One region of the Streptomyces sp. NPDC058198 genome, then DNA from elsewhere that is predicted to be linked to it. Evidence: riboswitches for the same ligand, from Rfam matches in the RefSeq annotation. Region 1 holds a riboswitch; the other holds the start of a gene.
The links. Region 1 has a riboswitch for S-adenosylmethionine ahead of thrC (threonine synthase). Riboswitches for the same ligand answer to the same signal wherever they lie in the genome.
Positions count from the first base shown of each region.

Region 2: linked by a shared signal. The riboswitch ahead of ACFVWW_RS26345 (aminotransferase class V-fold PLP-dependent enzyme) and the one ahead of thrC (threonine synthase) in region 1 are both predicted to bind S-adenosylmethionine.

Region 1 is NZ_JBHVVP010000004.1:454,310-462,510, reverse strand. It holds gene ACFVWW_RS18190 (trehalose-6-phosphate synthase) at 1-279, opposite strand, end outside; gene ACFVWW_RS18185 (glucosyl-3-phosphoglycerate synthase) at 451-1,410, opposite strand; SAM riboswitch class I at 1,579-1,708, shown strand; gene thrC (threonine synthase) at 1,726-3,021, shown strand; gene ACFVWW_RS18175 (MoaD/ThiS family protein) at 3,055-3,330, shown strand; gene ACFVWW_RS18170 (cold-shock protein) at 3,690-3,893, shown strand; gene groL (chaperonin GroEL) at 4,259-5,884, shown strand; gene ACFVWW_RS18160 (ADP-ribosylglycohydrolase family protein) at 6,026-6,955, shown strand; gene ACFVWW_RS18155 (endonuclease/exonuclease/phosphatase family protein) at 7,081-8,070, shown strand; gene ACFVWW_RS18150 (transglutaminase-like domain-containing protein) at 8,189-8,201, shown strand, end outside.
Region 2 is NZ_JBHVVP010000009.1:187,693-195,893, reverse strand. It holds gene ACFVWW_RS26365 (NYN domain-containing protein) at 1-760, opposite strand, end outside; gene ACFVWW_RS26360 (hypothetical protein) at 797-1,039, opposite strand; gene ACFVWW_RS26355 (rhomboid family intramembrane serine protease) at 1,217-1,891, shown strand; gene ACFVWW_RS26350 (Lrp/AsnC family transcriptional regulator) at 1,888-2,169, shown strand; gene ACFVWW_RS26345 (aminotransferase class V-fold PLP-dependent enzyme) at 2,203-3,603, opposite strand; SAM riboswitch class IV at 3,805-3,922, opposite strand; gene trpD (anthranilate phosphoribosyltransferase) at 4,064-5,128, opposite strand; gene ACFVWW_RS26335 (cytochrome bc complex cytochrome b subunit) at 5,324-6,952, opposite strand; gene ACFVWW_RS26330 (Rieske 2Fe-2S domain-containing protein) at 6,949-8,001, opposite strand; gene ACFVWW_RS26325 (c-type cytochrome) at 7,998-8,201, opposite strand, start outside.

The DNA.
Region 1 (8,201 bases):
CTCGTACACCTCGGGCGCGATGCCCAGCATGCGGACGCGCTGTCCGCCCGTGTCGGCCGTGTCCAGCCGGCCGTCCGTACGCCGTACGGCCTCCCGGTCGCCGTCGCCGAGCGCCGCGCACACCCACACGGCGTCTGTCTCGGGCCCGATGGCCGACAGGCCCGACACCAGCCCGCCGCCGCCCCTGCGCGCTTCCAGCGCGCCGTCGTCGCGCAGCGTGTACGAGACGGGGCCGCGATTGGACGCGACGAGTACCTGGGCGGCTTGCTCGGAGACCATGTGCCGAAACCTAGCCCGTCCCGTAAACGCTCAAACGTACGGGCGAGTCTCCGTGCGGGTGACTCCGGCCACGAGCGCCCGGGGCGCGGGGCGCGGGGGCACGCCCGTGGGGGTCACGCCCCAGGGGTATCCACCCCCGCGGCCGCCGCGACCACCCCCGCGGCCGAACCGCTACGCCGCGCGCCCCGCCGTGTACTCCGCGATCTCCCGCACCGGCGGCCGCTCCTCCGTGTCCACGGCATGCGTGCGCGGTACGAAACCGTCCTCGCCCCGCTCGAACTGCGTCAGCTCCGGCCGCACCAAATGCCCCCGGGACAGCCGCAGCTGAGCCGTACGGTAGATCGCCGCGGCCATCCGCCCCAGCGCCCGGTCGTCCTGGTGGCGGTGGATCCGTACCCCCACGTCGACCTGGGCCAGCGCGTCCAGACCCACCGTGTGCAGCGCGTCCACGAGCAGCGCCAGCTCCACGCCGTACCCGACGGGGAACGGCAGCCGCTCCAGCAGCGAGCGCCGCACCGCGTATTCCCCGCCCAGCGGCTGGACGAAGCCCGCCAGCCGCGGCCAGTGCAGATTCAGCAGCGGCCGCGCCACCAGTTCCGTCACCCGCCCGCCCTGACCCGCCGCGGCACCCCCGGCCCGCTCGCTCAGCGGCCGGTCGTACATCGCCTTCACGAACTGCACGTCCTGATCCGTGAGCAGCGGCCCCACGATCCCCGACACGAAATCCGCCGAGAACTCCCGCAGATCGGCGTCCACGAAGCACACGATGTCGCCGCTCGTCACCAGCAGCGACCGCCACAGCACCTCGCCCTTGCCGGGCAGCGCGGGCAGCCGCGGCAGTATCGCGTCCCGGCACACCACCCGCGCGCCCGCCGCCGCCGCGACCTCCGCCGTACGGTCGGTGGAACCGGAGTCGATCACCACCAGTTCATCGACGAGCCGCACCTTCTCCATCAGCTCACGCCGGATCACGGAGACGATCTCGCCGACCGTCTCCTCCTCGTCGAGCGCCGGCAGCACCACGCTCACCGTGGTGCCACGCATGGCCTTCGCCACCAGGAGCCGGTCGAGCGGACGGTCGGCTGCGGACCAGGAACGCCTGGTCAGCCAGCGTTCCACCTCTTCCAGCACGGTCGGTACTCCCTGTACGTGATGCATGAACGTGATCCATCTCGCGGTGCGGACGACTATCTCAACCATCCGCTCCTTCGGTTACAGTCTTGAACAACACCGATGACCGCCGCATGCCGGGGGTCGTCAGGTGAACAAACGCACCGGATCCCGCATCCGGCGCCATAGCGCTCATCCAGAGGGACAGAGGGAACGGCCCGTTGAAGTCCCGGCAACCCTCCTGCCGACCAATCGAGGTCACGGTGGGGAAGGTGCCAATTCCGTCTTGCGGCGAAGTACGTCGCGAGGAAGATGAGGAGAAAGGGCCTCGCCTCCATGGCTGTGCAGACCGTCCACCCCACCGAAGCCGCCCCCGGATCGATCGATCTCGGACCCGCCGCCGCACTTTCGTGCCGCGAATGCGGAGAGCGTTTCGACCTCGGCCCCATCTTCGCCTGTGCCAGCTGTTTCGGGCCGCTCGAAGTCGCGTACGACCTGCCGAGCGGCACCCCCGAAGAGCTGAAGAAGCGCATCGCGGAGGGCCCGGACAACATCTGGCGCTACGCCCCGCTGCTGCCCGTCCCCGCCGACGTGGCCACGAAGCCCAACATCAACCCCGGCTTCACCAAGCTCGTCAAGGCCGACAATCTCGCCCGTGAACTGGGCGTCACCGGCTCCCTCCACATCAAGGACGACTCCGGCAACCCGACGCACTCCTTCAAGGACCGTGTCGTCGCCATCGCCGTCGAGGCCGCCCGCGCCTTCGGTTTCACCACGCTCTCCTGCTCCTCCACCGGCAACCTCGCGGGCGCCGTCGGCGCCGCGGCCGCCCGCGCGGGCTTCCGCTCGTGCGTGTTCATCCCGCACGACCTGGAGCAGGGCAAGGTCGTCATGGCCGCCATCTACGGCGGTGAACTCGTCGGCATCGAAGGCAACTACGACGACGTCAACCGCTTCTGCTCGGAGCTCATCGGCGACCCGCTGGGCGAGGGCTGGGGCTTCGTCAACGTCAACCTCCGCCCGTACTACGGCGAGGGATCCAAGACGCTCGCGTACGAGATCTGCGAGCAGCTCGGCTGGCGGCTGCCCGACCAGATCGTGATCCCGATCGCCTCGGGCTCCCAGCTCACGAAGATCGACAAGGGACTTCAGGAGCTGATCAAGCTGGGCCTGGTCGAGGACAAGCCGTACAAGATCTTCGGCGCCCAGGCCGAGGGCTGCTCGCCGGTGTCCACCGCCTTCAAGGCCGGCCAGGACGTCGTACGGCCGCAGAAGCCCAACACCATCGCCAAGTCCCTGGCGATCGGCAACCCGGCCGACGGCCCGTACGTCCTGGACATCGCCCGCCGCACCGGCGGCGCGGTCGAGGACGTCAACGACGAGCAGATCGTCGACGCGATCAAGCTGCTGGCGCGCACCGAGGGCATCTTCGCGGAGACCGCGGGCGGGGTGACCGTCGGCGTGACGAAGAAGCTCATCGAGGCCGGAGTCCTCGACCCGACCCTGACCACCGTCGTCCTGAACACGGGTGACGGCCTGAAGACGCTGGACGCCGTGGCGCCGACCACCGGGCCGACCGCGACGATCCGTCCGAGCCTCGACGCGTTCCGCGCCGCCGGCCTGGCCCGCTGAGCTCCGCCCACCACTGAAGGAAGGCACCCCACCATGAGCGTCAACGTCCGCATCCCCACCATTCTCCGTACGTACACCGGTGGCAAGGCCGAGGTCCCGGCGGAGGGCACGACCCTCTCCGAGGTGATCCAGTCCCTGGAGCAGAGCCACCCGGGGATCGCCGCGCGCGTCCTGGACGACCAGGGCAAGCTGCGCCGCTTCGTGAACGTGTACGTGAACGACGACGACGTCCGCTTCGAGCAGGGCCTGGAGACCGCCACCCCCGAGGGGGTCGGCGTCTCGATCATCCCCGCCGTCGCCGGAGGCTGATTTCGACGCTCAGTGATCGGTCCGGCCCCCTCCGCAAGAGAAGCGGAGGGGGCCGTTCTGTATGGTTGAGCGCGATACAGTATGGGAACGCCCCCTCCCCCGCGCAGGCTCAACGCCTATGAGAACGCGACAACATGGGGTCAAAGTCTTGGTGCCCTTTGCGCAGTAGATGCGCTTTGCCCGGCCCGACTTGCCCCGGAACGTGGGGAATTCATCGCTATGCGTGTTCAGCCATGCCCAGAATTCTCGTCCGATTGACCTGTTGCAGAGGGCAGTTGGGCAGATACATTCAGCCGCGGTCGACGCGTTCCGGCGCGAAAAGTGGCCCCGCGCAAGGGCCAGTAATAGGGGAGTTAGGCATGGCTCAGGGCACCGTCAAGTGGTTCAACGCGGAGAAGGGGTACGGCTTCATCGCGGTCGACGGTGGTGCGGATGTTTTCGTCCACTACAGCGCGATCCAGATGGACGGTTACCGCACCCTTGAAGAAGGTCAGCGAGTGGAGTTCGAGATCTCGCAGGGCCAGAAGGGTCCGCAGGCGGACATGGTCAAGCTCGCCGTCTGATTCCGGCGCGATCGGCCAGCGACGCACTCACGCCGAAGGGTCCGTGTCCCAGAGATGGGATACGGGCCCTTCGTGCGTTCCCGGGAGGGCGGGATCCGGGGCGGGATCCGGGGGCGACCCGTGTGCGACCCGGGGGCGGCAGAGGTGCGAACAGGTGGCGAGTCGGCAAGACAAGCTTGCACTCGCAGGGGTCGAGTGCTAATCATTGGCGTTAGCACTCTGCAAGTGAGAGTGACAACTTAAGGACCGGGTCGGTGAGGCCCGAAGAGCCGGTGGGGCAAGGAACCGCACGGCTCTCAGGCCGTCCGTCGCGGGCGCCAGCACGGTCCGGAGCAATCCACCCCAGTCCGGGAGGACCACTTCACATGGCCAAGATCATCGCGTTCAACGAGGAGGCTCGGCGCGGTCTCGAGCGCGGGATGAACCAGCTCGCCGACGCCGTCAAGGTCACCCTTGGCCCCAAGGGTCGCAACGTCGTCCTCGAGAAGAAGTGGGGCGCCCCCACGATCACCAACGATGGTGTTTCCATCGCCAAGGAGATCGAGCTCGAGGACCCGTACGAGAAGATCGGCGCCGAGCTGGTCAAGGAAGTCGCCAAGAAGACGGACGACGTCGCCGGCGACGGTACGACCACCGCGACCGTTCTCGCCCAGGCGCTCGTCCGCGAGGGCCTGCGCAATGTGGCGGCCGGCGCCAACCCGATGGCCCTCAAGCGCGGTATCGAGAAGGCCGTCGAGGCCGTCTCCGGTGCCCTGCTGGAGCAGGCCAAGGACGTGGAGACCAAGGAGCAGATCGCTTCGACCGCCTCCATCTCCGCCGCTGACACCCAGATCGGCGAGCTCATCGCCGAGGCCATGGACAAGGTCGGCAAGGAAGGCGTCATCACCGTCGAGGAGTCTCAGACCTTCGGTCTGGAGCTCGAGCTCACCGAGGGTATGCGCTTCGACAAGGGCTACATCTCGGCGTACTTCGCCACCGACATGGAGCGTATGGAGTCGTCCCTCGACGACCCGTACATCCTGATCGTCAACTCCAAGATCGGCAACGTGAAGGACCTCCTTCCGCTGCTGGAGAAGGTCATGCAGTCGGGTAAGCCGCTGCTGATCATCGCGGAGGACGTCGAGGGCGAGGCCCTGTCGACCCTGGTCGTCAACAAGATCCGTGGCACCTTCAAGTCCGTCGCCGTCAAGGCCCCGGGCTTCGGTGACCGCCGCAAGGCCATGCTCAACGACATCGCCATCCTCACCGGTGGCACGGTCATCTCCGAGGAGGTCGGCCTCAAGCTCGAGAACGCCGGCCTGGACCTGCTGGGCCGCGCCCGCAAGGTCGTCATCACCAAGGACGAGACCACCATCGTCGACGGTGCCGGTGACAGCGAGCAGGTCGCCGGTCGGGTCAACCAGATCCGTGCCGAGATCGAGAACAGCGACTCGGACTACGACCGCGAGAAGCTCCAGGAGCGCCTCGCGAAGCTGGCCGGCGGCGTGGCCGTCATCAAGGCCGGCGCCGCGACCGAGGTCGAGCTCAAGGAGCGCAAGCACCGCATCGAGGACGCGGTGCGCAACGCCAAGGCCGCCGTCGAGGAGGGCATCGTCGCCGGTGGTGGCGTGGCTCTGCTCCAGGCTTCCTCGGTGTTCGAGAAGCTCGAGCTCGAAGGCGACGAGGCGACGGGTGCGAACATCGTCAAGCTCGCGCTGGAGGCCCCGCTCAAGCAGATCGCCGTCAACGGTGGTCTCGAGGGTGGCGTCATCGTCGAGAAGGTCCGCAACCTGCCGATCGGCCACGGCCTCAACGCCGCGACCGGCGAGTACGTCGACATGATCGCCGAGGGCATCATCGACCCCGCGAAGGTGACCCGCTCTGCTCTGCAGAACGCGGCCTCTATCGCGGCGCTGTTCCTCACCACCGAGGCCGTTATCGCCGACAAGCCGGAGAAGGCCGGCGCCGCCGGCGCTCCGGGCGGCATGCCGGGCGGTGACATGGACTTCTGATCGACCCCGGCTCCGGCCACCGGTTGATCAACCGTCCTGAACGAGGGCGGCACCCCTATCCCAGGGGTGCCGCCCTCGGGTGTTTTCCGGGCCCGGCCCGAAGGAAGCCGGCCCCGGACCGCGCGCCGATAACCTGACGATGTGGAACGGACACAGCGGACCGCCGGCGCGGTCATCGGCTCGGCGGTGGGTGACGCGCTGGGAGGCCCCTTCGAGTTCGGCCCGGCGGGAGCATTCTCCGCACGGTTCTCGGCGCCCGGTGCCCACGGCGAGATGTGCGGAGGCGGCGGCTGGGATCCCGGCGAGGCCACGGACGACACGCAGATGGCCGTCCTGGTGGCGGAGTCACTGCTGGAACGAGGCGGACTGGATCTGCCCGACATCTTTGGCCGCTTCCAGCGATGGGCGGCATCCGAGCCCAAGGACATCGGCCTGCAGACCGAGGATGTCCTCACCAACGGCATGCCCTGGGACCTGGCGGCCGCCATTCACTTCCAGGTCAACCGGCGCGCTGCGGGCAACGGCTCCTTGATGCGGGCAGCCACCTCCGCGGTCTACTTCGCACGCGGCGGACAGCAGGCCACCATGGACGCCGCCCGGCGCGTCGCTGCCTTGACCCACGGAGATCGCGCCGCCTGGGAAGGCACGGCCGTCTTCCATGAGCTCGTCCGAGTCACGCTGGACGATGTCGAGCCTCTTGCCGCTCTGCCCGGGATCGTGGACCTCGTCCACCCGGACCACCGCCCGCGGTACGCCACGGTCCTCGCCGCCGACTGGCACCCCGATCAGGCCACCGAGTTCAACGGAGCCGTCTGGCCATGCCTGGGCTCCGCTGTCTGGGCCCTGCGGACCACGGCCAGTTACGAGGACGCGATACGCGCCGCGATCGATCTCGGCGGTGACACGGACACCGTCGCCGCGGTCACCGGCGGCCTCGCGGGTGCGTACTACGGGCTGGACGCGATCCCCACTCGCTGGACCGAGCCCCTGCACGTTCCGCTGCCGGGGTCCGGCGGACGGGTGCTCCAGCTGCCGCAGTTGCTCGACCTCGCGCACCGCCTCGGAGCCTGAGCCCGTCCAGCACCGGACCGGCCTCGGTCACGCCCCGGGACGTCGGCGGGTGCCGGGAACCGGGGCTTGGGGCTTTGCGTCGTCGTAGGGTGCGGCATTGGGCCGGGCTTGAGTGCGGGTGGGCGATGGTGGAGCAGGCGGGGAAGGCGATATCGGGGACGCGGGGGGCGGGGGCTCGTTGGCTGCCGCTCCGGTTCGGGGTGGGGGAGCGCGTACTCGGTGGGCTGGCCGTCGTGGTGGGCTGTCTGCTGGTCTTTCATGGCGCCGTGCCCAATGCGGTCGGCCGGCTGGGCAGTCTGCTGGAGGCCTTTCTGCCCTGGGTCGGCCTGGCCGTTCCGGTTCTGATGGGTGTGGCGTTGCTGCGCCGCTCGGTCGTCGGGCTGGCCGCGCTGCTGGTGCCCGTGGTGGCGTGGGTCAGTCTCTTCGGCGGTCTGGCTTTTTCCCGGTCCGGCTCGGAGTACGACGTCACCGCGCTTCAGCACAATGTCAGCGACGAGAATCCGGATCCGGCGGGCACAGCGAGGGAGCTGGTCAGGGCTCAGGCCGATCTCATCGCCCTGGAGGAGTTGACGCCCTCCGCCGTGCCGCTGTTCGCAGAAGTCCTGGCGTCGGACTATCCCCACCACGCGGTCATCGGAACGGTCGGGCTGTGGTCGAAGTATCCGCTCGCCGACATACGGCGGGTGGACATCAAGCCGGCCGGAATCGGGGAGGGCTGGGAGCGTGGGCTGAGGGCGACCGCCGGGACGCCTCAGGGAGATGTCGCCGTGTACGTCGCCCACCTGCCCTCGGTGCGCCTCGGGCTGAGCAAGGGGTTCGGTTCGGCCTGGCGGGACGAGAGCGCCGTGCTGCTCGGGGCGGCGATAGCCGCTGAGCCGCTGGACCGGGTGATTCTGCTCGGGGACCTCAACAGCACGGTGGACGACCGCGGTCTGTCCCCGGTCAGCTCGCAGTTGGATTCCCCGCCTTCGGGTTTCGCGTTCAGCTGGCCGGCGGCCTTTCCGCTGGCGCGGATCGACCAGATCATGACCCGGGCGGCGTCCGTCACCCACGTCTGGACGTTGCCCACGACAGGGAGCGACCACATGCCCATCGCCGCCCGCATCAGACTCTGACGCGAGACTCTGACGCGCCGGCCCGCGGCATCTGGACACGACCGGGGGACATTTGGCACGGTGTGCAGCACCGGCCCGGTAATCGAACGTGTGGCCGATATTCCTCGGGGGTCCAGCCATGCCATCCGCCC
Region 2 (8,201 bases), on a different contig from region 1:
CGGCCCTGCGGCTCGCCTCGACCGCCGACTCCGCCTCGCCGAGCCGCGCCTTGATCCGGCGCGTCTCGCTCTCGGCGGCCGACACCTGCGCGGCGGCCTCGGCCCTGACCGCCTCGGCCTCCGTGTGCGTACGGCGCAGGGCGGCCTCGCCCCGCTTCACATCGCTCTGGGCGCTGCGCAGCTTGCGGTGGAGCGATTCGGCCTCCTTGCGGGCCGCCTCCAGCTCCGTACGCAGCCGCTCGGTCTCGCTCTTCGTCTGAGCCCGGGCGGCGGCCAGTTCCTCGCGCAGCCGCTCCAGCTCGCGCCTGGCCTCCTCGTCGGCGCGCTCGGCGTGGGCCCGCTGGGCCTCCTCGCCCGCGGCCGCCACCAACTTCACCCATCCGGGGGGACGCAGGATGTACGCGGCCGCCGCCACGTCGACCGGGTCGGCCGCCGCGGGCGGCGATCCCGACTCCAGAGCCGCGGCCAGCTCGGGCTGGGACTGGCTGATCCGCTCCCCGATCCGCTGCCGGAACAGCGGGTCGCTCTCCAGCGCCGCGGCCATCGCGTTGCCCGCGAACTTGGCACGCCTGTTCGGCGTGAACCGGGCGTACTGCCGCAACTGCGCGGGGAGTTCGGTGACGGTCAGACCGCCGAAGGCGTCGGAAACGAGCCCGACGACCCGGCGCCGTACCCCGTCCGGGAGCGGGCGGTCGAGCGCCTCCGCGGCGTCACCGCCGGCCGCACCGGCCGGCTCAGCACCGCTCGCGGGCTGCTCCACGATCCGTCACCCCACTACCCCTTTCGGGCGGCTCCCTCAGGAGCCGGCGCCCGGCCTGTCCACCAGTTCGATCTGGTCCACCGCGTTGCACCAACGACACCGCACCGACTCGATGGTCTCACTGACCACCTCGCGTTCCTCGACCTTCGGTTCCCCGGCCAGGTCCAGATGGACGTACTCCACGGCCTTCGACGAACGTGTCACGTCGAAGCGCGTGAGATTGCCGCACAGGGTGCAGCGCCACCGGGTGGTCGCCGTCGGCTGGGGAACCGTCGTCATATTGCCGTCCTCTTTCGTCGTCCCTCGTGCGGTGCGCCGTCGAACGGCGGAGGTATGACACGCAACCCTACGGCCTGGCGGGCCCCCGGGGAGCGGCGAGGCACTCTGTACCGTTCGGTGCCGGTACGCCATGCTCTGTCAGTGATCAATTGGCGGACGGTGGCCGGCGGACCGGTGGTGACCTATGGGCTGATCGGCCTCTGCTGTCTGGCCTTCCTGGTCAGTCCGCTGTCGGGCTTCCATCCGGTGTACGGGAACGGGGACGCCCTCCTCGCCGCGCAGAGCGCGTATTTCGAACGGTGGGGTGTCATCCCGGCCGAGCTGACGGGCAACTCCCCGCATGCCCTGCTCACCCCGCTGACCGCGCTCTTCGTGCACGGCAACTGGCTGCATCTGCTGGGGAACCTGCTCTTCCTGTACGTCTTCGGGGCGATGGTCGAGCGGCGGATGGGCCGGGCGTGGTTCCTGCTCTTCTATCTCGGCGTCGGCTATCTCGCGCTGTTCGTGTTCGCGGCGGTCAACGCCACCTCCGAGCAGACCCTCGTGGGGGCCTCTGGCGCGATCTCGGGGGTGCTCGGCGCCTTCCTCTTCCTCTTCCCCACGGCGCGTGTCACCAGCCTCTTCCCGTTTCTCTTCTTCCTGCCGCTGCGCTTCCCCGCCTGGATCGTGCTGATCTTCTGGTTCGTGCTGCAGTGGCTGGCGGCGCGGAACGCGGGGGCGGGCCCGGGAGTCGCCTATCTCGCGCATCTGGTGGGCTTCGCCGCGGGCTTCCTCTACGCCTGGGTGCGCTACTGGCGTACCGATAGAGTGGGAGACCAAACCGCGGCCACCGAGGGAGAACGCCAACCGTGATCACCGCGATCGTGCTCATCAAGACCAGCGTGGACCGGATCCCCGAGATCGCGGAGTCGATCGCCGCGCTGGACAGCGTCAGCGAGGTCTTCTCGGTCACCGGCACGTACGACCTGATCGCCATGGTGCGCGTCCCCAAGCACGACGATCTGGCGGATGTGATCCCCGGCCGGATCAGTAAGATCGCGGGCGTCGAGGCCACCGACACGCATGTGGCGTTCCGTACGTACTCCCAGCACGACCTGGAAGCGGCCTTCGCCATCGGACTCGACGGGTAGGGCCGCCGCTCAGGACGCGTTGCGGTACGGAGCTCAGGCGGCGGCGCCGTCCCGGTCAGGGACGCAGCGGCCCTCCTCGGTGCGGTAGCTCCACCGGGCGCCGTCCCGCACCAGCTCCTTCACCGCTCCGACGAACCGGTCCAGGTGCTCGTCCGGCGTTCCCGCGCCGAAGCTGACCCGGATCGCGTTGAGCGAGCGCTCGCCCGGCTCGGCCTCCGGGGCGCCGCACTCCCCCGGGTCCTGCGGGTCGCTGCCCAGCAGGGTCCGCACCAGCGGGTGGGCGCAGAAGAGTCCGTCCCGTACCCCGATGCCGTACTCCGCGGACAGCGCGGCGGCGAAGTGCGAGCTGTTCCAGCCCTCGACCACGAACGACAGGACGCCGACCCGCGGCGCGTCGTCGCCGAAGAGCGAGAGCACCCTGACCTCGGGCACCTCGGCCAGGCCCGCGCGCACCCGGGTGATGAGCCGCTGCTCGCGCTCGACCAGCGTGTCGAAGCCGGCGTCGGTGAGTGCCTGGCAGGCGGAGGCGATGGCGTACACCCCGATGACATTGGGCGAGCCGGCCTCGTGCCGGGCGGCGGTGGTGTGCCAGGCGACCTCCACCGCCCCGTCGGTACGGCGGGTCACCGTGCGGCTGGCGCCACCACCGGCGAGATACGGCTCCGCGTCCTGGAGCCAGTCGGCGCGGCCGGCGAGCACTCCGGAGCCGAACGGCGCGTACAGCTTGTGCCCGGAGAAGGCCACCCAGTCGACGTCAAGACCGGCGATGTCCACCGGGTGGTGCGGGGCGAGCTGGGCGGCGTCGAGGACGATACGGGCGCCGTGGGCGTGCGCGGCGGCGGCCAGCTCCCGCACTGGCCACAGCTCACCGGTGACGTTGGAGGCGCCGGTGACACACACCAGCGCCGGCGTACGGGAGTCCCGGCCCGCGAGCGCGAGCTCCAGGGCGGCGACGGCCTCTCCCGGCGTACGGGGAGCGTCCAGGCAGGTCACCCGGGCGCCGCGCCAGGGCAGCAGCGCGGCGTGGTGCTCGGTCTCGAAGACGAACACCTCGCAGCCGTCGGGGATGACGGCCGCCAGCAGATTCAGCGAGTCGGTGGTCGAGCGGGTGAAGACGACCTGGTCGCCGGGGCGGCAGCCGAGGAACTCGGCGACCGTACGGCGGCTGCTCTCGAACAGGTCGGTGGAGAGCTGCGAGAGATAGCCGGCGCCGCGGTGCACGCTGCCGTAGTACGGGGCGTAGGCGGCCACGTCGTCCCAGACCCGCTGGAGGGCGGGGGCGCTGGCCGCGTAGTCGAGCGCGGCGTAGGTGACTTCGCCGCCGGTGACGAGCGGGACGGTGACGTCGCGTCCGAGCACCTCCAGCGGCGCGGCGCAGGCGGGGTCGTCGGCGGACGGGGTCGTCGTGGCGGCGGCGTTCGGGTATGCGGACATGGCGGTATCTCCCGGCAGGACAAGTCGGAACGGCTTCAAGGACCCGCCCGGCGGCACAGCGGTGCCACGGCAGAAGCGGGGATTGCCTCGACACACGGAGATCACCGTGCGGAGGTGTGTTGAAGAAAGGGCGGGAAGGCCCTATCGCATTCGCTTGCTCACGAGACTGCTCCCTTGAGGACCAGGACCCCAGGTGGCAGGGGTCCGCGCTTGCCGCAGACCTCTCTGCCTACGGCCTGGTCTTCACCCGGGGCACCCCGCCACGGACGGAGGGTTGCCGGACAGCGAGCCGGGGCCTTAATCGCTGTCACTCATGACCTTGGGCGAAATTATGGCACAGCGCCCCTGACCCCCCAAGCCGGCGTCCGCGATACGGGACACGGGGGTGGGTGGCCGCGCCCGGCGACACGCGCCGCACCCGGCCACCCACGCGACTCCCGCCCCCGCCGGGGGCGGTCCGTCAGGCGTTGCTGACCGCGACCCAGCGCTCCAGCGCCTGCCGCGCCGCGCCCGAGTCGATGGACTCGGCCGCCCGCACGATCCCCGCCGCCAGCTGGAGGTCCAGCGAGTCCCCCGTCGGGTCCAGCGCCACCAGCGCCGCCGCCGAGTTCAGCAGCACCGCGTCCCGTACGGCTCCGGTCTCGCCGGCCAGCAGCCGGCGCGCGACCTCCGCGTTGTACGACGCGTCCGCACCGCGCAGCGCCTCGACCGGCACCAGCTCCAGGCCCACGTTCCGCGGGTCGAAGGCCTCCTCGGTCACCTTTCCGTCCCGTACCACCCACACCCGGGAGGTGGCCGTGGTGGTCAGCTCGTCGAGTCCGTCGTCGCCGCGGAAGACCAGCGACGAGTTGCCCCGGTCGGCGAGCACGCCGGCCACGATCGGCGCCATCCGCAGGTCCGCCACGCCGACGGCCTGGGCCCTGACCCTGGCCGGGTTGGTGAGCGGACCGAGGACATTGAAGGTGGTCTGCGCGCCCAGCTCCTTGCGGGCCTTGGCCGCGTAGCGCAGGGCGGGGTGGAACTTCACCGCGAAGCAGAAGGTGATCCCCGCTTCCTCGGCGACCTCGACGACCCGTTGCGGCGTCAGCTCCAGATTGACGCCCAGCTTCTCCAGTACGTCCGAGGCGCCGCTCGCCGACGAGGCGGCGCGGTTGCCGTGCTTGACGACCTTGGCGCCGGTGCCGGCCACGACGATCGCCGACATGGTGGAGATATTGACGGTCTTCGCGAGATCGCCGCCGGTGCCGACGATGTCGACCGTACGCCCGGGCACCTCAATGGTGTTGGCGTGCGCGTACATGGCGCGTACCAGACCGGAGACCTCCTCGACGGTCTCCCCCTTCGCCCGCAGCGCGACCGCGAATCCGGCGATCTGCGCGTCGGTGGCCTCGCCGCTCATGATGCGGTCCATGGCCCACGCCGTGTCGTCCGTGCTCAGGTTCTCGCCGCGCAGCAGGGGGTTCAGTACGCCCGGCCAGGTGCGGGCCGCCACGGTGTCGCCTCCGACGGGGGTAACAGCGCTCATGCTCGCTCCTGGATGTCTGGGGCCGGTGCGCGGCCCTGTGCGGCCTGCGGCAAGCCTATCGGCGTCCACCCGCCGGTAAGACCGGGTGCCCGAACTACGGACAGCGCCGTGTCACGCCGAGGGCCCCGGCCGGTTCCCTCGCGGGAGACCGGGCCGGGGCCCTCGGTGGTGGCGACCTCTGGAGGCCGGCGGGGATCAGTGGTGGCCGTGGCCGCTGGTGATCTCCTTGTACTCCTCGGCGGTGGGCTTGGGGATCTGGTTCCCCTCGCCGTAGTAGCTCTTGCTGAGCTTCGCCCTGAGCTTCTCGGCGGGCGACACCTTGCGCTCGACACCGTTCTCGTCGACCGTGGCGCCGATCTCGGCCGGCCGGTACTGCTCGTGCGCGGTGAGCTTGTGCAGATCACTCTGGTCGAGCGGCGTGTGGACCTCGACGAACTCGCCGTGCGGCAGCCGCTTGATGATGCCGGACTCGCGTCCGTGCAGCACCTTCTCGGCGTCGCGCCGCTGCAGACCCATACAGATCCGCTTGGTGACGACGAAGGCGATGACCGGTGCGACGAAGAAGGCGATCCGGACGAACCAGGTGATCGCGTTGATCGACAGATGGAAGTGCGTCGCCCAGAGGTCGTTCCCGCCGCCGACCAGCAGGACGAAGTACCACGTCAGCCAGGCCACGCCGAACGCCGTGCGGGTCGGCACGTTGCGCGGGCGGTCCAGGATGTGGTGCTCACGCTTGTCGCCGGTGACCCAGGACTCGATGAACGGATAGACCGCGATGGCGACCAGCACCAACGGGAAGATCATCAGCGGGATGAAGACACCCAGGACGAGGGTGTGGCCCCAGGCGTTGATCTCCCAGCCCGGCATGAACCGGATGAGTCCCTCGGAGAAGCCCATGTACCAGTCGGGCTGGGCGCCGGTGGAGACCTGGTCGGGACGGTACGGGCCGATCGACCAGATCGGGTTGATCGTGGCGATGGCGGCGACGATCGAGATGATGCCGAAGACCAGGAAGAAGAAGCCTCCGGCCTTCGCCATGTACACCGGCAGCAGCGGCATGCCCACGACGTTGCTGTTCGTACGTCCGGGGCCCGCGAACTGCGTGTGCTTGTGGTAGAAGACCAGGATCAGATGGGCCACCACGAGGCCGAGCATGATGCCCGGCAGCAGCAGGATGTGGATCGAGTAGAACCTCGCCACGAAGTCGCCGCCCGGGAACTCCCCGCCGAACAGGAACATCGACAGGTACGTGCCCACGATCGGCATGGACAGGACCGCGCCCTGCATGAAGCGGACACCGGTGCCGGAGAGCAGGTCGTCGGGGAGCGAGTAGCCGGTGAACCCGGTGAACATGCCCAGGACGAGCAGCAGGAAGCCGAACACCCAGTTGATCTCGCGGGGCTTGCGGAACGCGCCGGTGAAGAACACGCGCATCATGTGCACGAGCATCGCCGCGACGAAGATCAGCGCCGCCCAGTGGTGGATCTGCCGGATCAGCAGACCGCCGCGGACGTCGAAGCTGATGTCCAGCGTCGAGGCGAACGCCTCGGACATCCGCACACCCTGCAGCGGGACGTAACCGCCGTGGTAGACCACCTCGTTCATCGACGGGTGGAAGAACAGCGTCAGGTACACACCCGTGAGGATGATGATGATGAAGCTGTACAGGGAGATCTCGCCCAGCATGAAGGACCAGTGGTCCGGGAAGATCTTCCGCATGTTGGCCTTGGCCAGGCCGTAGATCCCCAGCCGGCCGTCCGCCCAGTCGGCGACCCGCTCACCTGCGGGCGCCTTGCGGTTCTTGTCGTCCGTAGCGGTACTCATCCGCGCTCCCAGAAGGCAGGGCCGACGGGCTCGGCGAAGTCGCCGAGCGCCTCGAGGTTGCCCTCAGCGTTCACGCCGATGCGCAGCTGCGGGAGGGCGTGACCGGCCGGGCCGAAGATGACGCGGGCGCCGTCGGCGAGGTCGAAGGTGGACTGGTGGCACGGGCAGAGGACGTGGTGCGTCTGCTGCTCGTACAGGCTGATCGGGCAGCCGACGTGGGTGCAGATCTTCGAGTACGCCACGATCCCCTGGTGGGACCATGCGAGCTCGCGCTTGTCCTTGATCTCGTCCGGCTGAATCCGGACGATCATCAGGGCCGCCTTGGCGATCTCTACCTGGAACTCCTCGCTGTCCTCGTGCAGGCCCTCGGGCATGGCGAAGGTCAGCGAACCCACGACGATGTCCTCGGGGCGCAGCGGCAGGTTGGTGTTCATGTTGATGAGCTGCTTGCCCTTCGCCCACAGCGTGGAGCGGAGCTTCTTCTCGGGCAGCGGCCCCAGGTCGCGCAGCAGCATCACACCGGAGAGCGGCACCAGCGCGAGCGCGCCGAACATCGTGTTGCGGATCAGCTTGCGCCGGCCGAAGCCGGACTCCGCGGCACCCGCCGCGAAGTCCTCCAGGACCTTCGCCTTGACCTCGGGCGGGGCCTCGATCGGATGACGCTCGGCGGCGGTCTCCACGTCGGACATCAGCGTGCGGGCCCAGTGGACCGCGCCCGCGCCGATGCCGAAGAGCGCGATGCCCAGCGTCATACCCAGCGAGAAGTGCAGGATGCTGATGTGACCGAGGGGCCAGATGTACAGGCTCTTGTCGACCGGGAACGCCACGAACGAGGCGATGAAGGCGACGGTCGCGAGCATCGACAGCAGGAACAGGGAGGCGACCGCGCGTTCCGACCGCTTGGCCGCCCGCTCGTCGATGTCCTGGACCCGGGGCCGGTGCGCCGGCAGTCCGGGGTCCGCGAACGGGTCGTCCGCCCGTTCCACCGCGCTGTGCGCGGCTCCCTGCTCGCTCGGCAGGGTCTCTTCTGGAATCTCTTGGCTACTCATGACTTCTTGGCCTTAGCGGTGTGGGCCGCGACCCAGATGGCAATTGCGATCAAAGCACCCAGCCCGAAGATCCAGGCGAACAGGCCTTCGCTGACGGGGCCGAGGCCGCCCAGCTTGAGACCACCGGGGCTCTCGGTCTCGTCTCCGTTCACCGCCTGGACGTACGCGATGATGTCCTTCTTCTGCTGCTCCGGCATCGT